Prochlorococcus marinus CUG1415: one gene and its partner. The protein of the gene in region 2 binds, or shares a complex with, the protein of the main gene of each other region. Links are inferred from orthologs where the notes say so. Each region holds a gene or a part of one and is shown on either strand. Other genes may lie near its edges. The genes, in order: accB and accD.

The links.
Region 1: the proteins of accD (region 2) and accB are in contact, whole or in part, in a solved structure (PDB 8UXZ), measured with the Escherichia coli proteins. The link is inferred for Prochlorococcus marinus CUG1415 from one-to-one orthologs.

The regions. Positions count from the first base shown.
Region 1 is NZ_JAAORL010000001.1:26,194-40,597, reverse strand. Bases 11,130-14,073 are described here. They hold accB (acetyl-CoA carboxylase biotin carboxyl carrier protein), read right to left. Parts: upstream 12,883-14,073; coding sequence 12,376-12,882; downstream 11,130-12,375. Other genes in these bases: HA143_RS00125 (peptidylprolyl isomerase), read left to right, coding at 13,486-14,073; efp (elongation factor P), read right to left, coding at 12,882-13,442; pdxA (4-hydroxythreonine-4-phosphate dehydrogenase PdxA), read left to right, coding at 11,365-12,399; HA143_RS00145 (SDR family NAD(P)-dependent oxidoreductase), read left to right, coding at 11,130-11,339. Also shown: HA143_RS00215 (hypothetical protein), read right to left, coding at 56-373; HA143_RS00210 (hypothetical protein), read right to left, coding at 700-867; HA143_RS00205 (hypothetical protein), read right to left, coding at 906-1,088; HA143_RS00200 (PD-(D/E)XK nuclease family protein), read left to right, coding at 1,399-2,253; HA143_RS00195 (LlaMI family restriction endonuclease), read left to right, coding at 2,338-2,586; HA143_RS00190 (hypothetical protein), read left to right, coding at 2,570-2,764; HA143_RS00185 (tetratricopeptide repeat protein), read right to left, coding at 2,790-4,124; guaA (glutamine-hydrolyzing GMP synthase), read right to left, coding at 4,330-5,916; cobalt-precorrin-5B (C(1))-methyltransferase CbiD, read right to left, coding at 5,965-7,083; HA143_RS00170 (pyridoxal-phosphate-dependent aminotransferase family protein), read left to right, coding at 7,171-8,307; HA143_RS00165 (hypothetical protein), read right to left, coding at 8,309-8,506; HA143_RS00160 (AbrB family transcriptional regulator), read left to right, coding at 8,640-9,152; HA143_RS00155 (DUF6554 family protein), read left to right, coding at 9,209-9,628; HA143_RS00150 (HNH endonuclease), read left to right, coding at 9,796-10,197; more of HA143_RS00145, read left to right, coding at 10,461-11,129; more of HA143_RS00125, read left to right, coding at 14,074-14,404. UniProt on the Escherichia coli protein: This protein is a component of the acetyl coenzyme A carboxylase complex; first, biotin carboxylase catalyzes the carboxylation of the carrier protein and then the transcarboxylase transfers the carboxyl group to form malonyl-CoA.
Region 2 is NZ_JAAORL010000001.1:751,006-767,340, forward strand. Bases 1,872-4,642 are described here. They hold accD (acetyl-CoA carboxylase, carboxyltransferase subunit beta), read right to left. Parts: upstream 3,813-4,642; coding sequence 2,931-3,812; downstream 1,872-2,930. Other genes in these bases: HA143_RS04275 (Gfo/Idh/MocA family protein), read right to left, coding at 1,872-2,534; HA143_RS04280 (hypothetical protein), read right to left, coding at 2,537-2,929; HA143_RS04290 (phosphoribulokinase), read right to left, coding at 3,953-4,642. In the rest of the region: fba (class II fructose-bisphosphate aldolase), read right to left, coding at 1-118; HA143_RS04270 (class I fructose-bisphosphate aldolase), read right to left, coding at 266-1,333; more of HA143_RS04275, read right to left, coding at 1,437-1,871; more of HA143_RS04290, read right to left, coding at 4,643-4,852; leuB (3-isopropylmalate dehydrogenase), read right to left, coding at 4,940-6,013; lpxD (UDP-3-O-(3-hydroxymyristoyl)glucosamine N-acyltransferase), read right to left, coding at 6,042-7,076; proB (glutamate 5-kinase), read right to left, coding at 7,098-8,180; HA143_RS04310 (YqeG family HAD IIIA-type phosphatase), read right to left, coding at 8,177-8,671; HA143_RS04315 (DUF3727 domain-containing protein), read right to left, coding at 8,677-9,213; Holliday junction resolvase RuvX, read right to left, coding at 9,235-9,702; HA143_RS04325 (hypothetical protein), read right to left, coding at 9,699-10,754; HA143_RS04330 (hypothetical protein), read right to left, coding at 10,751-11,920; HA143_RS04340 (DUF3685 domain-containing protein), read right to left, coding at 12,729-14,345; hisA (1-(5-phosphoribosyl)-5-[(5-phosphoribosylamino)methylideneamino]imidazole-4-carboxamide isomerase), read right to left, coding at 14,425-15,192; HA143_RS04350 (NAD-dependent epimerase/dehydratase family protein), read left to right, coding at 15,285-16,205; pgsA (CDP-diacylglycerol--glycerol-3-phosphate 3-phosphatidyltransferase), read right to left, coding at 16,179-16,335.

The DNA of each region.
Region 1 (14,404 bases), 730 kb from region 2 along the record:
TGTTTTGATAATTCATATGACGCTAATATGACAGTAATAAATTTAATAATTTTCTTTAAAAACAAGAAAAATATTGCGAAAATGGTTTGATGGAATCATTTAAATAATGACCGCTTTGGGTGTAGTTTTTATTTTCAAGATCATATATTTTAAAGTTTATGATTCGCCTATTATTAGAAGATATGGTTGTGGTAATTTTTTTATTTTTGAAATTTATAACTTTTTCATACTTATTAACAACGAATTTTTTATCTCTTAAAGGGTCATAAGAACTGACATGAAAAACTGATTTACCTAGGATTCGACTAAGTAAATCATCTTTAATTTTATAGGTGGTCTGAAAATTATTATTTTGTGGGTTGAGACAAGTCAAAAGAAACTCTTTTGAGTAAGCACTTGAATTGAATGAGAAAAAGAAAAATATATATAAAACACACGGTAAATTATTTATTTTTAACATCATCATTAAATTATTTACTACTTATCTTATCTTTCTGACACCAATATGACACTAGTTAAATCCTTGAGATTCCAGTTATAACTTGATTTATATCTTTATATAGAAATCAATAGCGACTATACGACTTAACGCTAAAACGTAGTTATATCAATAGATTTGAAGATTATTAATATGTTGCTTACGGTCTGCTTACATTAAATTAGGACTTATTATGACTAATTTAATTTAGTCGTACTAGGTTAAACATATCCATTAACTATGGTTGGATATTCTTTGTTTTTGAACATTTTTCTATAATCATCATGCAATCTTTCAGTTGCCAATTTTCTTTTCTTCATTGCATCTCTGATTACATCCATCTCATTGAATGTTCGATTGAGAATGGTGAATGGAGTAGTTAGTTTCATAAAACCTCCTTTTTTAATAAAGACTAAAAATTAAAAACTCAGTCGCAGTAAATTAAACAATTTTGATTTGTTGGATGTTCTCTACATTCTTTCTCCCAAAAGTTTTGAAACTCAGGAATGCATTTCTCAAGTTCTTTTGGGGTTTCGTTTAGATTTATTCCTGCATAATTAAACACAGTTAAATATCTTGGAAGAATGTTAAATTGATTGAATAGTTTCATAAGACCTCCTAGATCTATATCTATATTGTCCTCCTATTAACTTGAAATTCATAGAGTATTATTACCCGAGTAGAAGTGCTTTGTGGTTGTCACGACTATCTTTTCCCATTCACTAGGAATAGAAATAATTCAGGAGTCAAAAGCACTTCATCGACTTTGTGGACCGGGAGGTGCATACGACTCGAAGAGGGCAAGCAAATGCCCTCTTATTTTTTCTAATTTGAGTAATCTTTAATAAAAAATTTTGTTAATAGTTTCAATTTAGATAATCTATGAATGAGGAATCTCTCTTGCTGGATTTAATAATGTAATGATTGATCTAAAGAGAAATAGTAAAAAAGAACCTGTTAAAGCAACTGGATTAAGGACTAGAGCTTCTTCTTCTTATTCTCCTAATCAAAAAGAAGATTTTAAAATAAGTCGAGGAAGATTTTCTAATTTTTTAACCTGCAAAAGATGTTTTTATCTAGATCGGGTTAAAGGATTAGATCCACCAGGAACGCCAGGATGGACTTTAAATGAGACCACAGATTTACTTTTAAAAAAAGAATTTGATTATTGTCGAGAAAGACAAATACCTCATCGGTTATTTATTGAAAATGATTTAAGTCATCTAGTTCCTTTTGATCATCCAGAAATTGATGATTGGCGAAATTCTCTACACAAAGGATTGATGCTGAGACATAAAGATACAAACATAATATTGACAGGCGGAGTTGATGATATTTGGCAGCACAAAATTACTAAGCAATTAATAGTTGTTGATTACAAATCACAGGCAAAACTTGGGAAAGTAGATAAACAAGACTATCTAGATGATCCTTATCATGAGGGATATAAAATCCAGATGGATTTTTATGCATATCTTCTAAGAGGAATGGGATTTGATGTTCACCAAACATCTTATTTTTTAGTCTGCAACGCAAAAAGAGATGATGGTGAATTTAAAAAAAGAATGAATTTTGATGAATATTTAGTTCCTTACAATTGGCATTCTGATTGGATTGAAAACAAAATAGATGAAATGATTTCTTTAATCAATAATCACCGAATACCAGAACCTAATTCATCATGTAAAAACTGTGCTTATTCTGAACAATATGCAAAATTAGTTTATAACCCTGTGACAGTTCATGATGAAGAAATCCAAGGCAATCTTTTCTAATTCACTAGAACTGGCAATCTCTAATTTGATTTGTCTTTGTAATTAAATTCCGCTACTGTAATTTTCATTACTTGAAAAGTATGTATGGATGCAGTTAAAGAAAAAATAAAGGAATTATTTTTTAAAAATGTATATGGTTTATCACCAAATATTGAAGGTTATGACAAAAAGCATGCTGGAGTGAAAGGGCATTGGTTAGAAAAAAAACTTGGGAAAACACCAGATGCTTCAAATGAAGCAGATTTTTGGGGTTACGAATGTAAAAATTTCACTAGCAACAAGACAACATGGGGTGCAAGAAAAAATTGGATGGAGAGTGTTATACAGCGTTAGACAAATTGATAATCGAGAAGACAGAGGCTTTATAAAATGGGACTCAATATTTTTAGATGATTTTTTAAAAGGAACTAGTTGGAGTAATTCAACAGGTGGTGGTGGTGGAGAAGATACATTAACTGCGCCTTATAATCATTTTTCCGATTTGCAAGAATCACTTTTTAAAAGTCAGTGATATACGATTTCTCAACAAGAAAAAATTAATTCCCTTTTTCAACACCCCATACTTTTCTTAATGCTTTTAAATCAAATTCTGTGACAAACATATCATCTACTGGATATAGAAAATTATTGTAAGACATCACTGTCTTCTTGCTATTAATTCTCATATCTTCGGGATCAAAATTAGATTTACAATATTTTCCACAACCCTCATCAAAATGTGCCAAACCAAGGGCATGTCCTAATTCATGAACTATTGTATAGGCACTGTCTACGGATAAAGTAGGATATTTTTTTAATTTTGGAATATCCATTGGAGGGTCACCCCATGCGACATCTAATCGAAACCATTTATCTGGAACATTATCTCCATTATCATACGCCGCTCCGTAGTTATCCTCATGTATATTAGTTTTATATATTCTTATCATTGCGTCAGTCTTTGAATAAACTCTTTTAAAATCGAGGTCAATATATTTATCAATCTTAGAAATAAAATTTACAATGAATTTCTCTTCATCTAAAGAGTGTTCATATGTTTTCTTAAAATGTTTTGGCAACAATTTAGAATTTAGTTTGCCGTTTTTATCGTGAAGGTAATAAGTAATTGGTCTTGTATAAGTATTACCATCAAATCCAGCATATTTATTAAAACCTCTGAATAAAGGGTCAGATGAAACGTCGGTATAAAGTATATCTTTAGTAGATAACTTAACTTTATTTCTAATATTTTTCTCAAATATTTCTAGTCCTTTATTTTTGTCAAATACTGCACCTTTAATATCTCCTATAGATACTTTATTGAAACTACGATCCAAATAACTATAACCATCTTTTGGATTAATTTTTATTGCTTCTGTATAGTCAGATATCGCTCCTTTATAATCTTCTAAATTTTCTTTTGCAATTCCACGATTAGAATATGCAAATTCATGTTTTGGATTAATTTTTATTGCTTCTGTAAAATCAGATATCGCTCCTTTATAATCTTCTAAATTTAATTTTGCATTTCCACGATTATTGTAGGCATCGGCATACCATGGATTAATTTTTATTGCTTCTGTATAGTCAGATATCGCTCCTTTGTAATCTTCTAAATCTTCTTTTGCAATTCCACGGTTATAGTAAGCATATTTATGTTTTGGATTGATTTTTATTGCCTCTGTAAAGTCAGATATTGCTCCTTCATAATCTTCTGCGTCTAACTTATCAATGCCACGATTATTATAAAATTCTGCGCTTTCTGCGTTAATTTTTTTATTATGAAAGATAATTGCGGAAGTTACCAGACTGACACCTCCTTTAACTAAAAATGGTTGACCAATAGGCATTAAAGATAATATTGCTCCAAAAAAAGCAGTCCTTTTTTTCATATCAAAATTTACTTTTTTTAAATATACCAACTGTAGAGAAAATGCTCTTTATACGATTTCTCTATAGAGATGAGATTTTACCCTCACGTGTAACCTACGTGTAACCTCGCTGTTGAGATCCATTGCAAATAGGATAACAGATTCTCACGTGTAACCCACGTGTAACCAACTTTTTTAGACTATAACTGACTTTATACGCCTTTGACTATTCCCACTCAATAGTTCCAGGAGGTTTGCTTGTAATATCATAAACAACCCTATTAACAGAAATCACTTCATTAACGATTCGATTTGAGATTCTCTCTAGAATATGAAAAGGAATTTTTGACCAGTCTGCTGTCATACCATCTTCACTGGATACACAACGTAAAACTATGGGCCATGCATAAGTCCTTTTATCACCCATAACTCCTACCGTTTTAACGGGTAACAATACTGCGAAAGCTTGCCAAATATCATTATAAAGACCAGCTTTTTTAATTTCGTCTCTCACTATCCAGTCTGCATCTCTTAAACAATCTAGTTTTTCATTGGTCACTTCTCCCAAAATTCTTATCGCTAGCCCAGGCCCAGGAAATGGATGCCGTTTGATAATTTCATCCGGCAAACCTAAAGCAGTACCTACTTTGCGTACTTCATCCTTAAAAAGTTTTCTTAATGGCTCAACTAATTTAAATTGTAAATCTTTAGGCAATCCACCTACGTTGTGATGACTTTTTATTTTTACAGCTATTCTCTCACCTGTCTTAGGATCAATATTAGTACCAGCACTTTCAATAACATCAGGATAAAGAGTACCTTGCGCTAAATAATGAAAAGGTCCCAGTCTATTACTTTCTTCTTCAAATACTCTAATAAATTCTTCACCAATGATTTTCCTTTTTTGTTCTGGATCAGTAATCCCTTTTAATTTTGCAATAAACCTTTCCCTAGCGTTAATATATTCAACCTTTATATGAAATTTATTATCAAAAAAATTCATTAGGAATTCCGGTTCACCTTTTCTCATAAACCCTTGGTCTATAAACATGCATGTAAGCTGATTGCCAATTGCTTTATTGAGTAGAAAAGCAAGAGTTGAAGAATCAACTCCTCCTGACAAGGCAAGTAAAACTTTCTTATTGCCAACTTGCTCTCTTATCCTGGGAATTGTCTCCTCTAAAAAAGTTTCAGTTGTCCAATCAGATTCGCAACAAGAAATTTTATAAACAAAATTTTTAATTATCGTCATCCCATACTCTGAATGCACTACTTCAGGATGAAATTGTACGCCAAATAATTTTTTTGTATCATTTGAAATTGCTGCATGAAGTGTATTCTCTGTATGAGCAATTTTATTAAATCCATCTGGCAAACAATTAATTGAATCGCCATGACTCATCCACATTATAGATTTATCTACTACATCAGAAAAAAGATCACATTCGAAATCTATATTTATTGGAGCTCTCCCATACTCAGCTTTTTTAGTTGCTAAAGTTACAGATCCTCCAAGTTCTTTTACCATTAATTGCATTCCATAGCATATGCCAAGAATAGGAATTCCTAAATCAAAAATTTTTTCATCACATTTAGGCGCATTTTGGTCATATACAGAATTTGGTCCTCCACTCAAAATTATTCCATTAGGATTAATATTTTTAATATCCTTAATTGAAATACAGTTACTTACTACAAGAGAAAAAACATTAGTTTCTCTTATTCTTCTTGCAATTAATTCAGAATATTGAGATCCGAAATCTAAAATTAATATTGAAGGATCTCGTTCTTTTGTTAAAGATTTTTGACTCATGTATAAAAGTTAGCTCAATTTATTTACAAAAGCATAATCAAGCAAAAATTAATCGCATTGAAAATAAGAAATATAATCTTTACCGTTTATTCCTGCCCACCTTATTTCCCTTTTTCTATCAAAAATAATTGCTGCAATTTCCATATCCGTTGTGACATACCTATTGACATAAGCAAAAGAACGCTTTTCAATCGTATTTGATAAATTTTGGAATAATTTATCAGCTATAGATTTATTAAATCTTTCAAGAAATAATAAGGCATCCTCAAGTGTATTTAAGTGAGATAATTTGACTATTATTTCGGGCGGTAATTTTTCTTGAACGGCTAAATAAACAAGAATCTCAATTCTTCCATCAGCCAAGTGATTATGTGTGTGAAAAATGCCGCCTGCTAATTTAATTAATTTTCCGTGATAACCAAAAAGAATTACAGTTTTAACATTTTTTATTGCAGCATCAACTATTAATGGTCCTATCCAGTTACCAACTTTTATAATTGGAAACTTAAAATTACAAGTTTTTGCCAAATTTAAACCATTTTGACCAATAACAAAAACAACTTTCCCTTGAGAATCATTTTTAATTAACTTTGCTAACTTAGTTTTAGCCTTTTCTAATTGACCTGGTGAAGCACTCGAATAAGTCTCAGCAGAAGTTCCGATAATAGATAATCCATCCACAATACCAAATGACTTATTACTAGTTCTTTCTGCTAAAAACTCCCCATTTGGGAAAATAATTTCTAAATTCAATTTAAAACCCTCTGGAATAATATCCAATAAGTTTGCACATAAAACTTCTTTAGCAAAATCAGAAATACATATTTCTGATGTGTTCTCTTTAATACCAACACCAGATCCTGCAATAATATTGATTTGATTTGTTTTATTAGGATTGTTAAGAGAAATTTTTTCTAAAGAGGCTATCGTCCATATTTCTAAGTTTTGTGTAATGTCAAGATCTAAGCCAGACTTTGCAAAGGTAATTCCTAATGAATGCGAATCACCTTTAATTAAACCAACAGAATGAATCTCGATTTTTATTTCTTTTGTTTCATTAGGAATTTTTATTAGTTCAAAATTGTCAAATGAAAAACCTATTAATTTTTTTAATGCTGACCTAGCAGCTCCAGCAACCCATATTGGTAAAGAAAATCCTTTTTTCAAATCAAGTAATTGAAAAATATATAATGAGAACTAATCTAAGAATGACCTATTTAATAAAAAGTGGCCATACAACAAAAATTATCATTGATGATTCCTGGACCTACACCAGTTCCAGAAAAAGTTTTACAAGCATTAAGTAAGCATCCAATAGGTCATCGTAGTAAGGAATTCCAAGAGCTCGTAGAGAGTACTACTAAAAATTTACAATGGCTTCATCAAACTCAAAATGATGTTCTAACAATTACAGGAAGTGGTACTGCCGCAATGGAAGCTGGCATAATAAACACCTTAAGTAAAGGCGATAAAGTAATTTGTGGAGAAAATGGAAAATTTGGCGAAAGATGGGTAAAAGTTGCCAAAGAATTTGGATTAGAAGTAATAAAAATTGATTCCCAATGGGGTACTCCCCTGAATCCAGAAGAATTCAAAAAAATATTAGAAGAAGATAAACAAAAAGAAATAAAGGCAGTTATCTTAACTCATTCTGAAACCTCAACAGGTGTAATTAATGATCTAGAAACTATAAGCTCATATATTCGGGAACACAACACAGCATTATCTATTGTTGACTGCGTAACAAGTCTTGGAGCTTGCAATGTACCAGTAGATAAATGGCAACTAGATATTGTTGCTTCAGGATCACAAAAGGGCTACATGATACCACCAGGACTAAGTTTCATAGCAATGAGTCAAAAAGCATGGGTAGCTTGTGAGAAATCGAATTTACCAAAATTTTATTTAAATTTAAAATCCTATAAAAAGAGTCTTTTAAGTAACAGTAATCCATATACCCCGGCAGTTAATTTAGTTTTTGCTTTAGATGAAGCTTTGAAAATGATGCGAGCAGAAGGCTTAGAAAATATTTTCCATAGACATAATAAACATAAATTAGCAATGAGCAATGCTGTAAAGGCTCTAAATCTACAATTATTTGCTGATGAAAGATTCTTAAGCCCTTCAATTACTGCAATAAAAACTGGAGAAATGGATGCTGAAGAATTTAGAAAGACAATAAAAAATAAGTTTGATATCCTACTTGCTGGTGGTCAAGATCACTTGAAGGGGAAAATATTTAGAGTTGGTCACCTAGGATATGTAAATGATAGAGATATCATTACAGTAATTTCTGCTATCAGTAATTCACTGCTTGATCTAGGCAAAATAACAGCTCAACAAGCTGGTGAAGCATTATTAGTGGCATCTAAATATCTTGAGGGAAATTGAGTTAAGTGCCTGGCTCTTCAACATTTCCACCTAATTCAAAAATTTTTTTTCTAAGAATTATTGATTTTTTTGTATCCCCCTTAGTTTGAGCTATTGCAAGAGCGAATTCTAATTTTTCAAGCTGGTGGCCGCCCTCAAAAAAAGATAATTTTTTCTTTACATAGCTTTTATTAGCTCTGTATGAAACTTGTGAAGACATAAAAATTAATGCTTTAAATAATATTATGCCAACAAAAGGGAACATTAGTAGATAAAACAAAAATATAATTTGACTATCAACCCAATCAAAAAAAATTTTTTCTAATATTGTCACCAAACATCTTTCATAATTTATGCCAAACATAAATCTAATCTATTATCTACTTGCAGGTGGAATTTTTGGAGCCTTAGCTCTAAAAACTGGTATCCCTGCTGCTCCTCTTGCAGGCGCTTTAATAGGTGCAAGCATACTAAGCATAAGTGGCAAAGTGGATATAGCAGAGTGGCCAATTGGAACAAGAACATTATTAGAAATTGGAATTGGGACAGTTATTGGCACATCTTTAACTAAAGACTCATTAGTTGACCTTCAAAGCTTATGGAGGCCGGCTATCTTAATAACTTTTACTTTAGTTATTACCGGATTAGCAATTGGGTTATGGACAAGCAGATTACTTAATATAGATTTGATTACAACAATTCTAGGAGCTGCGCCAGGAGGTATTAGCGGTATGAGTTTAGTAGGTTCAGAATATGGAGTTGGCCCTGCAGTTGCAACTCTACACGCAGTAAGATTAATTACCGTCCTTTTAATTCTTCCCCTAGTTGTGAAATGCCTGAACTTATTTGGACTAATAAAATCTTAAATTTCTATAGACATATTCTCAATAAAAGATACTTTTAAATAGAAGAAAAAAGTTTAATGCAAAGATTCAAGCTGAAAAAAATAATATTATTAACTTTAGGAATAATCACTCCTCTATGCATTCAAATATCCAAAGTTAATGCTGGATCATTTGGAGCTGAAATTTTCTGTACTATGAGAGATGGAGGAAATGATCATGAAAGTAGTTGGGATGCAGCATATACATATATAAAAAAACAAAAAGGAGGGTTTTTCAAAGTATCACCTAAACAAGCAGCATCTCAAATTACTGAATCAGTCATAAGAGATAGAGAAAAATATAGCTATTGTGTTGAATATCTAGATAATCTTCATCCAAATAGAAAACTACAAAGAGAGTTACAAAAAGAAGCAAAAAGAAAAGAAAAGTTAAAAAAAGAATTAGAAGACAGAAATGAAGACTTTCCAGAAGAAACAATTGAAAGATACAGCTATTAATAAAATTCTGAGTTTTTAAAATACTTTTGAGTAATTATGTAATATATTTTATTTTGTATCTGTCAACACTAAATTATATTTTAGGTGCGAATTTTGGATAAAAAATTATAAATCAATATTGACTTTTGATATATTCAAGCCATTATTTATTTAACTAAATATTCTGAATGCATATTAATGATGCGGTGTTTTTAGAGGATTTATGTCCTAAGTTCAGATTCAGACAATGGCGAAAATCAATTCATAGATTTACAGGAAAAAGTTGTATATATTGCGGCAAACCATCGGAATCCATTGACCATGTATTACCCCGTAGTCAAGGTGGCTTAAGTACCACAGAAAACTGTGTCCCTGCATGTCTTTCTTGTAATGGGGATAAATCAGATGAAAATGCTTTGTATTGGTATAGAAGACAAAAATTTTATGATCCAAGAAGAGCAATGGCTATAAGAGCATGGCTTGAAGGAGATTTACGATTAGCTGTAAGATTATTGCAATGGGCTAATCCTAATTTTAAGATAAGAAATAAAGATTACGAGCAAGGTGAATCAAAATATAGAGCAGCTTGACTACCAAACTTTACATAATTTTCTAGAGTGATAATTTTCACATATTGTTTCCATTTCTTTTGGCGATTCTGGGAATATTAAAATTGTGCACAATGCAATGAGAACAATAAATAATTTTTGGTAGAATTTAAAATCAAATAATCTTATTTCTTTTTCTCTGCTGGGAGTATAAATTTTGCTATTGCAGAAAGTTTTTGATTTATCGCTAGATTTAACAGTTGTCTCCATCATTAAATAATACATTTGTACTACAATAATACATTATGAATAATATCGCAAGTTCACTAAACAATAAAAATAAATTTTTAATCTTAGGATGTGGTTTTACAGGTAGTTTCTTTGCAAAAACCATCAAACAAATTGGTTGCACTGTTTTAACCAGTTCTAGATCTGAAAAAAAAGATCCCAATAATTTTGTGTTTAACAGTGAAAACGGTAAAGTTCCTGATGAAAAAATTTTTGATGGAGTCACGCATATTCTTAGTTGCATTCCTCCGGACAAAAATGGGAAAGATCCAGTCTTAGGAAGTCTTAAAAGTATGCTAGAAAATTTATCACTTGAATGGGTTGGATATTTATCTACCACAGGAGTATATGGCAACACCAAAGGTGATTGGGTATCTGAGATTGATAACCCGAACCCTTTTCAGAAAAGAAGTCACAAGAGATTAAATTGCGAAAGAGAATGGATTGAATCTGGTTTACCAATACAAATTTTTAGATTACCCGGCATTTATGGACCTGGAAGATCCACTTTTGAAGCAATAAGAAATCAAAAAATTCGCGTTATCTCAAAAAAAGATCAAGTATTTTCAAGAATTCATGTTGCGGACATTACAAATGCAATTATCTATCTATTACAGAATAAAGATTGTTTAAAGTTTCACCAAATTATTAATATTGCAGATGATGAACCCAGTTCCCAAATAGAAGTTATTCAATATTGCTACGATCTTCTTGGCTTAAAAATGCCAAATCCAATTTTATTTGAGGATGCAAAAAAAGAATTATCACCCATCGCTCAATCTTTTTGGATGGAAAATAGAAGAGTTTCTAATAAACTATTATGCAAAACACTTGGATATAAACTAATTTATAAAAACTATAAAACAGGCTTAAAAAATTGCTTTTTAAATAGTTAAAAATAAATAAATTTAAAATCTTTTTATGAATTTTAAAATTACAAACAATAAATTTAAAATAGTATTAAGCGTTGGAGATGAGTCTGGAATAGGACCTGAAATAATTTTAAAAGCTCTTTGTTCTAATGAGTTACCAAGGAATATCGAATTTATATTAGTTGGTTCAAAAATAAATCTACAGAATACATATATGCATCTTAGATCTTTAGGATTGGAAAACCTAGCCAATCCAAATAGTTTAGAAATCCATGATATCGAAATTTGTTCATCTGATAATCAATCTCAAGCAAGTTATGGTAATTCAAGCTTCTATTACTTGACCAAAGCAATTGAAATTGTTAAACAATTGCCTATGTCAGCTCTAGTAACTGGACCAATTTGTAAGAAATCATGGTCACTTGCAGGTCATTATTTCTCTGGACAGACTGAAGTATTAGCTAAATCGTGTGGAGTAAAAAATGTTGGAATGTTATTCACAGCTAAATCGCCATTTACAGGTTGGAGATTCAATACCTTACTAGCCACAACCCACATAGCACTTAGTGAGGTTCCAAAGAGTCTAAATACAAGACTGATTCATTCAAAATTAGATCTTTTCAAAAATTTTTGTAATACATATTCTGAAAACCCTATTTTAAAAGTTGCGGGATTAAACCCTCATGCTGGAGAAGAAGGTATTTTGGGTAATGAAGAAAGAGATTGGCTTAATGATTCATTGATTACTTGGAATAAAAAAAATAAAGATATTAAATTACTAGGCCCTTTATCGCCAGATAGTTGTTGGAATTCTTCAGCCAAAGCTTGGACACACAAAAATACCGACAAGCATGATGGCATTCTTGCAATGTATCATGATCAAGGATTAATACCAATGAAGGTTATAGCTCATAACTACTCAGTAAATACGACAATAGGCTTACCTTTCATCAGAACATCTCCGGATCATGGCACAGGCTTTGATATTGCTGGCAAAGGAATAGCTCAATCTCAAAGCATGATTGAGGCTATAAAAACTGCAATTGATATGACTAAAAATTCAAACCTGCTTAACACGCATTAGAACTTGACCAAATTCAACTGGAGTTCCATTTTCAACGAGAATCTCTACTATTTCAGCGTTAAATTCAGATTCGATTTCATTCATTAATTTCATAGCTTCCAAAATACAAATAGTTTGCCCGACCTTAACGTTGTTACCTAATTCAACGAATGGATCCTCCCCAGGGGCTGAAGCCCTATAAAAGGTTCCAACCATAGGAGATGTAATATCGGTCAGATCTGAGCGTCCAGGAGGGGATACTTGAGGGGCCTCAGGCTCATTAACTGTTGATACATTATCATTGATGGATATTTGATTAGCATTTGATTGCCTATCAAACGAATTATTAGAGACTAAATTCTTAGTAAATTGGTTCTGATCAAATAAATTCCGTTTTATTTCAAGTTTAAAGTCTTCTCCCTCTAGAGAGAATTCTTGAATATCGCTTGTTGAGATTTTTTCTATTAAGCGATTTAAGTCTTCATGATCTAATTTCATAGCCATTAATTTTCACGTCCAAGATAACTATCGTTACGAGTATCAACTTTAATAATTTCCCCCACAGAAATAAATAAAGGAACCATAACTTGAGCACCTGTTTCTAGAATAGCTGGTTTTGTGCCACCACTAGCAGTATCACCTTTAACTCCAGGATCAGTTTCTGTAACTTTTAAAGTGATAGTTATAGGAAGTTCCACTTCTAAAACCTTACCATTATGGAAAATAACATTAACCTCCATACCTTCTTTCAGATACTTCGCACCTTTACCAATTTGGTCAACAGAAAGGCGTGTCTCTTCAAAACTTGTCATATCCATAAAAACATAATCTCCAGACTCCACATACGTGTGTTGCAGGTTAGACTTCTCAAGGATAGCCTGTTGTACTGATTCTCCGGCTCGAAAAGTTTTTTCAACCACGTTGCCGCTTTGAACTGATTTTAATTTTGTTCGCACAAAAGCAGAACCCTTACCAGGCTTGACATGTAGAAATTCTACAACACGCCAAACCTGTCCATCCAATTCGATGGTAGTACCTGTGCGAAAATCGTTACTGGAAATCATTCCTGTATTACATCCCCAAGGATCATAAACCTGCAAGAGTGCTATGCAAAAATTCTTATCAAATCAGAACAAACTTTTCTTGATTCTATCAATCATAATTTTACAGGTTTTTCTATTTAAACCAATTCAAGTTCTAGCTGATTTACCTACTGGAAATGCGGTAAAAGACCCTAACGCAATCCTCAGAAACGCACTGCCTATCAAGCAAGTTGAGTTACAAGAAATTCAACATAAATTGGAAGAAACTAGTAACTTTATCAGAGGAGGAAGATGGCCAGCTCTAACGAAAACTGTTACAAAATGTCAATCTTTACTAAAAAAATACCAAAGTCGAATTATTCAAGAATTACCGAATGATAAACGGAAAATTGCTGAAACAATATTCTTAGAACTCAAAGATAATTTTGATAGCCTTAACGCTCATGCCAAATCAAAGGATAAGAACTCATTTGTGGCAACCCGAAAAGATACTTTAGATAAAATTGGTGGATTGGAAGAATTTTTTCTACCAAATCAATTTCCTTACTCTATTCCAGCAGAATTTGATAATCTACCAAGATTACTTGGACGAGCAAAAGTTAATATAAAAACGTCCAAAGGAGACATGAAAGCAATTATAGATGGATATAATGCTCCCCTTACATCAGGAGCATTTATAGATTTATCTTCAAAAAATTTCTATACAGATTTACCCATTAACAGAGCAGAAGAATTTTTTGTTCTGCAAACAGGTGATCCAATTGGAGAAGCAATTGGTTATTTAGATCCTGAAACAAATGAAGAACGTCACGTTCCTCTCGAAATTAGAATCCCTAATGAAAAGGATACTTTTTATAATCAAACTTTTGAAGATTTAGGCCTTTACACAGAGACACCAACATTACCTTTCGCAACTCTTGGAACACTTGGGTGGTCCCACTCAAATACTGCTGTTGATGATGGCTCATCGCAATTTTTCTTCT
Region 2 (16,335 bases):
CATATGCTGCTTCCATGATTGCTTGAACTTGCTCAAGGTTATTAACATTGAAAGCTGGAATACCGTAACCATTCTCAGCAGCGTGATCTAAAAGTAGTCTTAGTGGAACTAGGGCCATAATTAAAATAAGTTAAATGCTATGTAAAGCATATGTTTCCGAGAGTTTAGTATAAAGAGGTATCAAATGTCACGTTATTAGATATACAAAATACTAAATTAAAGAAACTAATTTTATGACCTAGAGTGTATTTTTAGAATTTTTTAGTTAGTATTTGTAGCCTGCTACAAACAATTGTTCATCAGATGAAGGTTGAGATCCTGCTACATAGGCACCTTTTGAAGCTTCAGAGTTTGCTTGAGCTCTTGCTATTAAAGCATTTTGACCTCCTTCTATATCACTTCCCTTCCAGGCCTTTAGGCATGAGTGCTGTAATGCTCTTCCATAGGAGAATGAAACATTCCATAAAGCTTTCCTGAAAAGTGTGTTCATATTATTTAAATAAACAGAAGCAGCCTCTTCGCTTAATCCTCCTGATAAGAAAACTATTCCAGGGACAGATGCAGGAACACATCTTTCCATAGTTCTAATTGTCATTTCAGCAACCTTCATGGGATCAGCCTTTGTTGGACAATCTGCTCCATTAACGGTCATAGAAGGTTTTAATAGTGTTCCTTCTAGAAAAACTCCATTTGCTTGACAGGCAATATAAACTTGCTTTATTACTTCTTCTTGTACTTCAGCAGTTTTTTCAATAGTATGGTCGCCGTCCATTAATATTTCAGGTTCAATAATTGGTACCAAACCAGATTCTTGAACTGATCTTGCATACCTTGCTAATCCCCAGGCATTCTCTTGTATTGATAGTTTTGAAGGACAACCATCATTTGTAATCTGCAGAACTGCTCTCCACTTTGCAAATCTTGCACCCTGTTCATAATATTTTGCTGCTCTTTCAACTAATCCATCTAGGCCAGAGCAAAAAGTTTCTACATCTCCTGCTCCAGGGAGTGGATTTAAACCTTTATCGACCTTTATACCTGGAATAATACCTAAATCATTCAGTTTCTTAACCATTGACTCACCATCTTGGTGATTCTGATAAAGAGTTTCTTCGAAGAGAATTGCTCCACTGATGTATTTCCCGAGACCTTCTGTAGTAAAAAGCATTCCTCTATATGCCTTCCTATTCTCTTCAGTATTCTCAACTCCAATTCCAGAGAGTCTTTTCCCCACTGTTTTAGTTGATTCATCTACCGCTAATATCCCTTTCCCTTTAGAAGCTAGTAATTGAGCATTTTCTTTAAGCTCATTTTTGTAATAATTTAAAGCCATTCTTTAATAATTCAGTTCAATTGATTTTTCCAGAATATGAATAAAAAATAAAATCAATCTAATACTTTATTGGGTGATAATTGCTACTTAAAAATGTATAGCCTTAAATTTTTATGGTTAATCCACTTTTCGATGATTCTTTTATGGCTTCGCAAACTTTATGACTGGCAAGTCCCTCGCATAAACCTGGAATGATGGGTGTTTTATTAAAAATACTCTCGGCCCATAAATTTTGAATTCTCAAAATTGGAGCTATCCTCCCATCAGTCCATGTTTTTTCAAAATTAAAACTTGAATCTGCAGTTAGATTTTGTATTTTATTGTCATTATTCGAATATTTTAAATTAAAACCATGTACATAATCCTTTTGGTTTTCGCTTTTAAGAATAAGTGAACCTTCGCTGCCATATATTTCTAAACTAAATCCTCTACCGTTTTTAGAAATCGATGATAAAGATACCTGACATGGAATAAGATTAGAACTGTAGTTTGATATTTCTATATTGGCTAGACAAATATCTTCGCTCGTAACATCAAGTAAATCAGATGAATTTGTTAAAGGTCTTTTTTTTATTGATGTGGCTAACTTTCCAGAAACTTTTATTGATTCTCCAAAAAACCAATTCAACATATCAAATGCATGAGTACCTAATGCGCCAATAACTCCTCCACCTTTTTCTTCCAAAGAATACCAATTCCAAACTCTTTTAGGGTCGGATCTGCTGCCCATTAACCAATCTAATTTGACTAAATATATATCGCCTAGGATATTTTCATCAATAAGTTTTTTTGTCTGAAGGAAAAGGGGTACTGCTCTATATTCGAAATCAACACATACGCTTAAGTTATTAATCAAAGATATTCTCTGAAGCTCTTCAATTTCAGAGGAAGTTATTGAAACGGGTTTTTCTAGTAGCAAATTTTTATTATTCTCAAGAGCTTGTTTTGCTAATTTAAATCTTGATTCAGGAGGGGTAGCAATAATAATACCATCAATTTCTGGAGATTTAACTAAGTCTTCCCAATTATGAAAAAAATCTAATCCCGTTTGTTTTTCTAAAATCGATTTTTGTTTTTTCTCATAATGATAAATAGCTACAGGCGTTAAATAACCAGATTCTTTTAACGCCTCTAAATGAACTTTTTTCCCAAAACCTAGTCCAGCGATGGCTATTTTTAATTTTTTATTTTTAGTATTCATTCTTATCCCTTAATAAACTCTGAACAACTATTTTCTATCACAACATCTATTAGTTCATCATCATGAGAAGTTTGCCATTTTGAATTAAATTGAGGAATTCCATTTATGGAAGTATCTTTGAACTTCTTATCATCGCAATTAATTCTCATTACATAAAGTGATAACTCTCCATCATCCTCTGAATTGGTTGGATTTTTAAAGAACTTTGTCAGGACACTTATTTCACCATTTGGAAGTAGCTTGAAACTTCCTTTGTCAAGCCATTCTTTCCCATCATTATTCTCTTTTAGGAGAATCCAATCAACATTTCCTATTGCATTTGAATAGGAAGCAAAACTTAAAATGAAAAATAAAAGAGTTAATGAAAAATAAAACAAATTATAAATAATTTTCATTTTATATATTTGCATCTGTAAGTTCTTTTACACCGTGAATTTTTAAAATTTTGTTCAAAGTATCCTTGAGATCTTTCCTTTTAACTATTACATCAACAAAACCATGGTCAAGAAGATATTCAGCTGTTTGAAAATTATCGGGTAATTTTTCCCTTAATGTTTGTTCAATAACCCTTCTACCAGCAAATCCAATAAGTGCTTTAGGTTCCGCCAAAATTAAATCACCTAACATCGCAAAGCTAGCTGTTACCCCTCCAGTGGTTGGATGAGTTAGTAAGGGCATATATAGAAGATTTCTTTCTTTATGTTTTTTTAGTGCTCCAGATATTTTCGCCATTTGCATGAGACTTAACATGCCTTCTTGCATTCTTGCCCCACCTGATGCGCAAACAATTAGAATTGGGTAATTTTCTATAGTTGCTCTCTCAATTATCCTTGTAATTTTTTCACCAACTACTGAACCCATGGATCCTCCCATAAATCTAAAATCCATAACAGCTAATGCTAAAGGCATTGAATTTACAGAACAGAAACCTGTTATGACTCCATCTCTTAAACCTGTACTTGCTTGACTTTCTTTAATTCGATCAGCATATGACCTTCTATCTTTAAAACCTAAAGGATCTGTAGGACTTAGTGAACTATCAAACTCTTTAAATGAATTTTTATCAGCAATTATATTTATCCTTTCATCGCTATTAATCCTATTGTGGTGTCCACAATTACTACAAACATTGAAATTTGAAATTAGGTCTTTTCTATAGGCTACTTGCGAACATTCTGAGCATTTAACCCACAAACCATCTCCCTCGTCAGTATCTTGCGAAACTTTCCCAACAAATTGATCTTTACGCTTTGCTGCAAACCAGTCGATTAATGACACAACGTTACCTGTTTTTCTTATTTAAATCTAAGTAAGGTACTTTTATCAAGAAAGATATATAAAAATTTGAGATTTTGTAGATTAGAAACTCCTTTAAGTTTAAAAAAAAATAAGGATTTGAGTTGATTATCGAAAATTAATCATCCTTTGTTTTTCTCCTCAATCATTTTATGAATTATTGGAGTAAGAATAAGTTCCATTGCGAAACCCATTTTCCCACCATTTACAACGATGCTTGTTGGACTTGACATAAATGAATCGTGAATCATTCCAAGCAAGTACTGAAAATCAATTCCCCATTTCTCTCTTGCCCCTTTTCTGAAATGTATGATCACAAAGCTTTCATCAGGAGTTGGAATATTCCTGCATATGAAAGGATTGGAAGTGTCAATTGTGGGAATTCTTTGGAAATTTATATCGGTTTTACTGAATTGTGGACAAATATGATTTATATAATCAGGCATTCTTCTCAATATAGTATCAACAATGGTTTCAGCGGAGTAACCTCTTTCTGCATTATCTCTATGGATTTTTTGAATCCACTCTAAATTTGTTATCGGAACAACTCCAACAAGCAAATCAGCATAAGATGCCACATTGTATCCATCACCTTCTACTCCGCCATGTAAACCTTCATAAAAAAGTACGTCTGTTCCCTCAGGAATATCTTCCCATGGAGTAAATTGCCCTGGTTCTAGGGATGTACCAAGTCTTGTATTATGTTCTTCCGCTTCTTCCGGACTATGTAAATAATATCTTTTCTTCCCTCCTCCAGTTTCACCATAGATTTTAAAAAGTTCTTCTAGCTTGTCAAAAAGATTAGCCTCTGGACCGAAGTGAGAAAAATTTTCACCTTTTGAAAGAGCCTCTGCCATAGCTTTTTTCATAGGCATTCTTTCAAACCTATGGTAACTATCACCTTCTACAACTGCGGGAACAATATCTTCTCTGGCAAAAATATGCTCAAAGGCTCTTTTTACTGTACTTGTTCCTGCTCCTGAAGATCCTGTTACAGCGACTACTGGATGACGTTTTGACATTTTTTAAAAACAATATCTAATGATTCTGACAGGTCATATGCCATCTTTATGTTCAACTTAAAAATATTTTTTTATTTATTAATTTTTTTAAATTTCATCTATTATTTTATCTCCGATTTCACTGCAAGATAATACTTCGGAAGATCCATCACCTAAATCTGCTGTTCTAAATCCTTTTGATAAAACTTTATCAATAGCAGTTTCTAAATTTTCTGAGGCTTCTTCTTCATTTAATCCAATTTTTAACATCATTGAAGCGGATAAAAGCATTGCAATAGGATTTGCTATGTTCTTACCAGCTATATCCGGAGCTGAACCATGAACAGGTTCAAAAACTCCTGGCCCATTATTGTTTAGAGATGCAGATGGAAGCATACCAATAGAACCAGTTAACATTGCGGCTAAATCGCTTAAAATATCGCCAAATAAATTACTTGTTAAAATCACATCAAATTGACCGGGATCTCTGACTAATTGCATTGCTGCATTATCAACGTACATATTGCATAAAGATATATTTTTATCTTTTGAGGTGATATTTAAAACTGTATCTCTCCACAATTGACTAACCTCCAGAACGTTTGATTTATCCACAGAACATATTTTTTTATTTCTTTGGTTAGCAATTTTTATTGCTATTTCAGTTATTCTTTCTATTTCGGCCGAATCATAAACCATCGTGTTGAAAGCTTTTGGGATTTTTGTATTTGTTATATGTCCTCTTGGGTTTCCGAAATAAATACCGCCTATTAATTCTCTTACAACAATCAGATCTACATTCTCAACGATTTCTTTTTTTAATGTACTTGCATCTATAAGAGATTTTCTTATTTTGACAGGTCTGATATTTGCGAAAAGGTTTAGGGCCGATCTTAACTTAAGTAAACCACTTTCTGGTCTTAATTCTCTTGCAAGGGAGTCATATTTAATATCTCCAACACAAGCTAAAAGTACTGCATCACTTTTCTTGCATTGATCTAGCGTTTCATCTGGAGCAGGATCCCCATATTTTTCATAAGCTATCCCTCCAAATAAATTTTCAATGATCTCAATATCGAAATTATGTTTTTTTGAAAGCTTTATTAAAACTTTTTTTGAAACTTCTGAAATCTCTGGTCCAATTCCGTCACCTGACAATAAAACAATCTTATATTTCTTCATTTAAATTTTTGTTTAATAGAACAATAAATTATTGTTTGTATAATTGTCTAAGTTTTTTTGCTAATTCGGGTAATTTTTTAAAAATACTTGAACTCCTTAGCCATGATTTATTATCCATCGCGGGGAAACCACTAATTACCTTGCCATCATCTATGTCACAATGGATCCCGCATTTTGAACTCGCTATGACATTATTTCCAACTTTTACTCTATTATTTACTCCTACTTGTCCGGCTAAAATAACCCCATCTCCAATTTTTGCTCCCCCAGCGATACCAACTTGAGCAGCAAATGCACAATTCTTGCCAATTTTAACTCCATGGCCTATTTGTACTAAATTATCCAACTTTGTTCCTTCATCAATAAAAGTAACCCCCACTGCTGGTCTATCAATGCAACAATTCGTTCCAATTTCTACAAAACTCATTATTTTTACACTACCTTTTTGAGGCATCTTTACCCATTTGCCATCTTTAGGAATAAAACCAAATCCCTCTGATCCAATAACCGAATTTGAATTAATTACACAATTATTTTTTAGAGTGGTGTTTTCGTAAATTACACAATTTGGATGAATTATATTATTATCTCCTATTCGAACATTGCCTAAAATTGATGATCCAGGGAAAATATGATTATTGTCACCAATTACAGTATTTTCTCCTATGTAAACATTAGGTCCAATATGGCAATCTGCTCCAATTATTGCTGTTTTATCTATAACGGCTGAAGCATGAATTCCTGGTTTAAAGTTGCAAGTTTTATATAAATAATTCAGTACTTCTGCAAATGCAATTCTTGGATTTTTAACTATTATGTTTGAAATATTTAGTTTATTTAGAGCACTAACTATTTCATTATTGTTGGAAGTTATTATTGCTGATGCTTTGGTTTGATCTAATTTTTCTTTAAGGATATTATTTTCTTCTAAAAAAGATATTTGATAATTACTTGCTTCATCTAAAGAAGCAGCATCCTCTATATTTAAATCTTTAACAATATTGGCACTAATGAAATTTGAATTTCCTTTTTTAATTAGATCAACTAAGTCACTTAAAAGCATTTGTTCAGGTTTGATTTTTTTCTAAGAGAGAGCTAGAACATCTCTGTGAACTACAATTATCGAGGAGTTGTTATTTTCTGTGTTATTTAAGATAATTCTTAATTTGTCGCTACTTATAGATACTAAACCTTTTGCAACTTCTTTATCATCAGTATTTACGATTTTAACTGCTTGATTAACCGTAAAGTTTCCCTCTACATTTTTAACACCAACCGCTAAAAGTGAGGCACCTTTTCTTTTAATTGCCAAAAAAGCTCCATCATCTAAAGTGATTTTTCCTACTGTATGAATTGCATGAGAAAGCCAACTTTTCTTATTTCCTATAGGTTTTTCAACTGGATAAAATAAAGTTCCAATTTTATTATCATTAAAAATTTCAATTAAATTTTTTTTATTCGTTCCATCAACTAGTTGTACTTCAACCCCCCCCTTTGTTGCTATTTCTGCAGAAATTAGTTTTGTAGAAATTCCTCCTGTCCCCCATTCATTGTTTGAGTTTTTAGTGTTTCTATCTTTGATTTCTTTTAATTCACTATTATAAACCTCTTTAATAGGATGAGCATCTTTATTCTTCCGTGGATCTTTTGAATATAGATTTTCAATGTCGGTTAATAAAATAAGCTTATTAGCATTTATAGCTAAGGCAACTAAGGCAGAAAGGGTATCATTGTCTCCATATTTAAGCTCTTCATTTGCAACGGTATCATTTTCATTTACTATTGGAATAACATTCAAATCAATTAATTTTTTTAATGTTTTAGAAGCATTATTGAAAGATTCTCGCGAATTAAAGTCAGCTTTAGTGATTAAAATTTGAGCAATATTGTGACCTAATTTATTAAATATTTTATCGTACAAAGACATTAAATTAACTTGACCTACTGCAGCAGTAGCTTGAAGAGTACTTAAATCATTGGGTCTCGTTTTAATATTTAATTTTTGGCAACCTAATCCAACCGCTCCACTAGTTACTAAAATCAATTTATTCCCTTTTGAAAGAAAAGTTGTAAAGGATCTACAAAGGGTATCAATAACTTCTTCAGTAGATTTTTCCTCTGTACCTCTTAAAATACTAGTACCAATTTTTATGACCCAAGTTTTCATTTTATAAAAAGAGAAATTAATTTTTCTATTGTCAAAGTTAAATTAAATTTAATAGGTAAGCCATCTCTCTTTAATCGCTTAACTAATATTGTTTTTATATTACATCTATTTCCAACGAGAATATCTGTAAAAATCCGATCCCCAATAATGGCAATGCTTTTTACCTCATAATTAACTTCTTTGATAGCATTCAAAATAACTTTTTTTCTTGGTTTTGAAGCATTGTATTTGTATTTTAATTTTAATTCGTTGGCTATTTTCGCGATCCTTTTTTTTGATGGATTGTTACTTATTAGATATAAGGAGAAAAGTTTTTTAGAATCAGTTATCCAATTTTTTACAGCTTTTGGGATCTTAGTTGACTTTCTATTTATGAGAGTCCCATCGACGTCAAGTAATAAACAATGTATTCCTTCTTTTTGTAATTCATATTGAGAAATTTCATATATGGGTAAATTTGAATCCCAATTGGCTTTCAGGATAGATCTCATTTATTTTAAGAACTACTTTTTTCAATCTCAGATTCAATCAAAGGTTGAATTTTATCAAACTCATCATCTTCAATTAATAAGGCCCCTTTGTCTTTTAATTTACCAACAATAAAAAAAGGATCTAGTGGAATATATAAGCCATATTCTTGGTCAAAAAGATTAAAGTTAACTAGTAATTCATAACTCTCGCTATCATCATCAATGAAATCTTCTTCCAATTCATCATAAATTGGTTCTTCAAGCTCACCTGATACTGTTAATGTTACTGCTGATCTGATAAGCCTTAAATCATGTTCTTGAAGAACTGCTTCAGCGTTTTTTAAGATTTGTTCATTTTTATCTATTTTTTCAATTAATTCAGGTTCATCTTTCTCATTCATCTTAAAAAGACTTACAGGAGTATCAACTGGTGTTAATAAAGCATATTCTTCTCCCTGAACACTTACTAATTGTTCAAGATAACAAAATAGCTCGTTTCCATTTGAGTCATTTAATAATAGTGTCTGCGCTTCATAATTATCATTTGAGTTAGTTTCTTTCATTTAAAACTTATCTAATTCTTTTTAATAGTAATATTTTATCTGATCTTTACCAGCTAATTCTCTTAATTCAGGACCTTCTTGGATCCATTGTTCAAGTATTACTTTTGCTGACAAACTATCAATCAATCCGGATTTATCTTTTTTAATTCCAAATCTATTTGTAGATTCCCATGTTGAACTATGTTCATTGACGTAAGAGAATGGAAGCTTTAATTTATTTGAAAGTAATTGACCGTAATTTTTACAGTCAATAGCTTGAGGGGTCATTTTACCTTCTTCATCAAGTGGAAGGCCAACAATAAAACCAGTCAAACAAAATTCATCTATATAAGTTCTAATGATTTTAATTTCTTGATTATTTTCAAACCTTTTTACTGCTGGAAGGATATTTGATGTTATGCATAGGGGATCACAATAAGCCAATCCTATTCGTTTTTTACCTACATCAAAACTTAAAATTGCCCTTGGTTTAGGTTTACAAAATTTCACTTTGTTTTTAATGGGAAAGGAGACGGATATGGATTACCTTGTGGATTTAATTTTTCTAAGATTGATTCCAAGGATTGATTTATTTTATTTACTTGTTTGGCTTTATTCTTAACTATTGTGTTTCTGATAAGAATAATTTCTTGATTTGTTTCTTTTAGGTTACATTCTTCGAGAAAAGTATTCACTTGAGAATTCTCTTTATATGTTTTTAAATTAGATATGGGAGATTTTAAAAAAAATCTTTTTATAAATTCTTTTAAAATAGTATTGAATCTATTATCCCAATATTTACTTATGGTTAAAGTATAAATTTCTTTGTCTTGATAATTAATATCTTTTAAAATTGTACATAAAACAGAATTTTCATATATTAAAGAACCACTTTTAGAGTTGTTTCTTTTAAGAATATCGTCTTGATCAAAATCTAAAATATTTCTTATTAAAGGAGATTGATTTGATCTTATAAAATTTACTATTTTCAATATATTTTGATTACTAATGTTTTGAAATTCATTAATTGATTCATAGCCTTGGGTATTTTGCTTTATTGATTTATTAAGATCGCAACCATCCCAAAGTATTATCTCACCTAAAGGTTGAAAGCCTAATTCTCTTGATGTTGATATAAGGTCAATATTGTTTATATCCGCGTTAATTATCCAACTTGAAGTCTTTATGTCTGTTATGGAGATAGATTTTTTTATTAATCCTAAAGTTAATTGCTTCTCAGTTAAAGAAAAGTTTTTGTTAATCAACTTTGGTTTAGATATTTTTAGGCAAGTCTCTTTTTTATTCAAAGGAAAAATGTTCAAATAACCAATGATTTCATTTCCGCAAATGGCAATTATACATTTGTTTTTATTTTTCTTAAGATTATTTAGAAATATTTTTAAATCATCAAAGGTATTAATAATTGCCATCTTTAAAAACCAATTATTCAATTTTTTATTTTTAATATCTATTAAAAGGTTAATGTGACGGATATGTAGTTCTTCAAAAGTTACTTCAATTCCTTTATCCGTCTTAAAAGAATTAGAGGTATCTTTTTTCATTTACTTTTTTCTCTTACTATCACTATAGGAGTTTTTTCATCACCATTGCCAGCCGGATTAGATATTAAGTTTCTTTTGAGTATTTCATTAACTGCTTTATTTGAACTGGCTAATACTTTTACACCTCCAAGATCGTTAACATCAACTACAGCAACATCTATATTTAGATATTGCGAGACCTCCTTACAAAATAAATCTGCATTTAGAGGACCCATAACTATACTTTTGTCGTAAGGTGTGACTGTGCCACTTATATCATCAATTAGAGATGATTCTGAACCAGTTAATCTATAAAACATCCCCTTAATACCAACTAATTTAAAGAGAAATCCAATAATTAATGCAAAAGTTATTCTTGTGATTCCAATTCTATTTATTAATAATTGCATGCCGCAAGCTGTTGCGAGACTGCTTGTAGGGTGAAAAAAATAACATAATGTTTTCGAAAATAAACTATACTCTAAATTTTGAGGGTCAATATATCTATTTTGCATAATCGCAAGTGGACTCTCACCGATTGTTAAAATATCATTTTTTTCTACAATTCCTTTACAGTATGCAATGAGAGTATTTACTGGGTCATCAAAGCAACCAAGTAAATCAGTTTTAATAGCAAAAGCATTATATTTATTATTTATTGAAATTTCAAAAACTTCTTTCGGCCGTTTTTTTTGACAATCTAAATTAATTAATAAACAATCCTTATTTTTTGAAATACCAAAATGTCCATAGTTATCCCAAAATACTTTTATCCATAGATATTTTATTTTTTCCCTAAAATTATTATTGTTAAATTTATATATGCTTCTTACAAATAATTCTGAATTTGACTTGATAATTGTTGTTGGCCAATAATTATTTAAATTCTTAATTTTATTATTATCATATATATATATATCTTCTTGATAGTTTAAATTTTGGCAATATTCGTTACCTTTACTTTTAAAAAAATCTAATTCAAAATTTATATTAGATACCATAGTCTCTTTGGTTTTACTTGTATTAGTTATTTTAAAATCAATAATTAATTCGTTTAAACCATCCTTTTTTTTGATTTTGTAATTTATAGGTATAAGTTTCAAATCTGATTTGGGTGAGTATTTAATATATAAATCTGAAAGAATTAAAAAAATCAGTAAAAATAAAAGGATATTTACAAATAACATTTTTTCTTAAATATTTAATTATTGTTAGTTTCTTTTGTTTCTTCTTTAAATTCGGTTTCTTCTGGTTCCTCTGAGTTTACATCTGGCTGAATTTTTTCTTCTTTAAATTCGGTTTCTTCTGGTTCCTCTGAGTTTACATCTGGCTGAATTTTTTCTTCTTTAAATTCGGTTTCTTCTGGTTCCTCTGAGTTTACATCTGGCTGAATTTTTTCTTCTTTAACTTTACTTTGTTTTGGTTTCTTTGCTTTAACCTCTACCTCTTTTGATTCAGAAATTGTACTGTTGTATTCATTAAAGGCTTCTACTGTAAATGAGGAATTATTTTCAGTTTCGATTCCTGTTGATTGACTAATTATTTTGTTAATATCACCAAAGTCAGCCATTCCATTGCTATCAAATTTAACTTCGCCATTACTATCAAGAATGATAGTTTGAGGAATTAATCCATTCCAATAAAAACTTGGCTCGGTTGGCAGATTAGACTTATCTTCATTTTGTAATTCATCTGTGGTTAATGCAATAATATCTATATTTTCCCTCCATATTAAATCGAGTCCTGAAATCACTGGAGCCATTGCTTTGCTGTCAGAACTATCGTCAAGGTAGAAAAATAGAATTGAGACCCTTTTATTCTTTAATGAATCCTTGAGTGTTGTCTTTGGAGGAACTATTGCTCCATTACCTGCATATATAGGAAAGATGTTGCCATCATAACTATTAGTATCTCTATAGGCATTTGCTTTAAATGGACTTAAGAAAATTAATGCTATTAAGAACCACTGAAATATTTTCATTAAAGATTTAAAACTTACTTGGAACTTGATCTTCCTAATCCTTGCAGGATTCCTTTCCCAATTAAACCGATAGCTTTGCCTACGATTTTTGTTAGGAAAGTTACGAAAAGATTACCGATATACTTTACCGCAACTTCTAACTGAGGTGCTAATGCATCTCTTATCTCAACTAATAATGTAACTTGTTTTTGAAGCCATTCTAGATTCTGCAGTTCTTTCTCTCTATTTTCGTTTTTAAAGTATCGGGTGAATTTTTTATCGATAATATCAATATATTCTCGTTTACTCTCATATAAGTAGATAGGCATATAAATGTAGTCATGCCAGCGATTATAGTTATTAATATTATTCCTGAATCTTTCAAAATTTCTTGTCGATTGTAATTCGGGGTTTATAAGTACAGTTCTTAATTCAGGCCAAGAAGAACAAATATTAAAGATTTCAGAAGCTAATAAATTACAGTTCCTTATTGTCCAATTTGAAATTATATTTTCAAGGATCAAAAACGATTCTGTTTCATATAGAGGGAGTAATTTCCCATCATAGTCAAGAGCTTCATTTTTAATAATTGGTTCAATAAACATTATTGATTCATGTGATTCTCTATCTATCTCTTCGCAACTTACCTCACTATAAATAAAATCATTTATTGAAATAGATTCGCTTCCTTTTCTTAAACGAAAATAGCTGTCTGTGATATTTGAAATTGTATTAACTTTAAGTTCTTTTATGAGAGAATTTAAATCATCTTTAAAATCTTTCTCCTTATAGTTTTCCTTAATATTTTTTACTAAATTATCTAACTCATCTAACATTTTGCAAATTAGTCGTGAAATGAATTCTTTCTTTATCCCAGAGAGAATTATTGATGAATTATTAAATTCAACCTGTAAGTTAGTTGAGCTATACCTTTCTTTTAGTCTATCTAAAATTAAATTCCATATTTCTGTAGTTTTTTTATCTTTAATGAATACAGTGTTCTTATTTTCAAGATTAATTTTATTTTCAGTGTAAACTGCCTCTGTATAAAGTTCTAGTGAATTACCCCATAAGAAAATTAGAAAAGATTTTGCAGTAATAAGTTCTCTTAATCTTCCTTTTAAAATGAATTTATAAAATTCTGGTGTTGAATCAGAGTTGACATATTTGAATATGTAATTAATTTCAGAATCTATTTGTTTAAGACCTGAAGTTAGAATTTTTTGACTAAAAGAGAGAGCCCTATTTTTGTTTAATTGAACTCGGGAATTATTTTCAATATCAAATACCCTTCCTCCATTTAAAATGGTATCAATAGATTCAAGAACTTTTTCTACACTGGGATTTAAAAGAAAACCTTCAGCATTTAACGATGGAGGGGTATTTGCTTCATAAACAAGTTCGCCAGAGAGAATTATAAGAAAATTTGACTCATCATATCTTTCTCTTAATTTTAATAATTCTAACCTTATAAGATCTTCTGATTGGAAATTAAGAACATTCCATATAACTAAATCCGGAGTTTTATCACCTGTTCCATTATTAAAATTAATGTCTAAATTTTGGTCTAGTGATGTTAACTTAAGCGATAAAGATTCTGCTATTAAGCTTGGAGCAATAATCAATATCGATTTTTTTGAAATTAATTCCAAGACTAGATTTCTTATCTCTTATACAAAATTAACTAACAATTACTTCAAATACCAGCCTTAAATCATTTTTTATACTCTTTTAAGCGTAGTAATTTCTGTTTAAATCAAAGTCATTTAATCTCTCTGATGACAATACATTATTCGCTTCGTTTATCGTGAATTTATTTTCATATAGAGCTTTACCTACAATTACTCCAAAGAGTCCAGAATTTTCAAATTTTACTAACGATAATAAATCAGAAATTGAACCAACACCTCCTGAGGCTATTACTGGAATATCTGTAATTTCAAGTATGCTTTTTATGAATTCTTCATTCGTTCCTTCTAACGTACCATCTGTATTTATATCTGTAACAATAAAACTAGCAATTTTAAATGAAGAAAACTCCTTTACTAGATCTGTGGCAAAAATATTAGATTGCTCAAGCCACCCCCTTGTACTAACTTTTCCATCTTTTGCATCTATACCAACAATTATCCTTCCAGGAAATTTATTTGATAAGTTTTTAACTAATTCTTTATTTTCTATTGCAGAGGTTCCCATGATAACTTTCTCAATACCATAAGAAAATAATTGTTCTATCCTTTCTTGTGACCTTATCCCTCCACCTATTTGAATAGGTATGTTAACTGTTTTTGCAATCTTTTTTATTGATTTATCGTTTGTTGGCGATCCAGTTTTTGCAGCATCCAAATCAACTATATGTATATATTTTGCCCCTTCACTTTCCCAAAATTTAGCTTGTTCATGAGGCTCTTTGGTAAAGTCTTTTCTTTTATTAAAGTCGCCTTTAAAAAGCCTTACACACTTACCATTCATTAAATCAATTGCTGGTATTAGGTTCATAGAATCATCCTTTTCATTAATTACTTATTAGTAGTACTATTCAATATGTAATTCTATTTAAGATTACTACTTCAGTTAAATATTTTTTGAATATGAAAATTCTTGTAATGGGTGGCACTAGATTTGTTGGCAAGTCTTTGGTTGGAAAGTTATTAAGTAAAAATTATGATATTGATATTTTCACGAGAGGTAATAAATGTAATCCTGAAAAAACAAATTTAATTAAGGGTGATAGAAATATTTCAGAAGATATCTTCAGGCTAAGAAATAAAAAGTATGATGTTGTTTATGATATTTCTGGACGAGAGTTAGAACAAACAAAACTTCTTATAGAAAATTTAGATAACTCTTTCCAAAGATATATATATGTCAGCTCTGCAGGTGTTTATAAAGATAATTGTGAACTACCCTTATCCGAAGTTGATCCTATTGATCCAGATAGTAGACACAAAGGAAAATTTGAGACAGAAAATTGGTTAAAAAAACAAAAAATTCCTTTTACAAGTTTTAGACCTACTTATATTTATGGACCAGGAAATTATAATAAAATTGAAAATTGGTTTTTTGAAAGGTTATTTACTAAAAAATCTATTCCAATCCCTGGTGACGGGTCTTTAATTACTCAGCTAGGCCATGTTTCTGATCTAACTGATGTAATGATTAGGTGCATGAATTTTGATAATTCTAAAAATAATATTTACAACTGTTCTGGTGAAAAAGGAGTAACAATCAAGGGTTTAATTTATTTCTGTGCGAATGTTCTTGGATTAAACCAAAATGAGATTTCTTTAAGAACATTTGATTATCAAAAATTAGATCCTAAATCTCGAAAGGGATTTCCAATTAGATTAAATCATTATCAGACTGATATTTCTAAGATTAAACGTGATTTAGAGTGGGTGCCAACTTTTGATTTACTTAATGGTTTAAAGGATAGTTTTGTGAAAGATTTTAATAATAAAAAGAGAGAGGAGTTTGATGAAAATTCAGATCATATTCTTTTTAATTCTTAAATATCCTACTAAAGTCACGAAAGTCAGGATGAATCCTAACCAATAAAAAATTAAAGCCAAATTATTCAATAAGCTTATTTTTAATGGTGTAAAGAAGGTAATTACTGAAATAAAAAAGAAAAATGTTTTA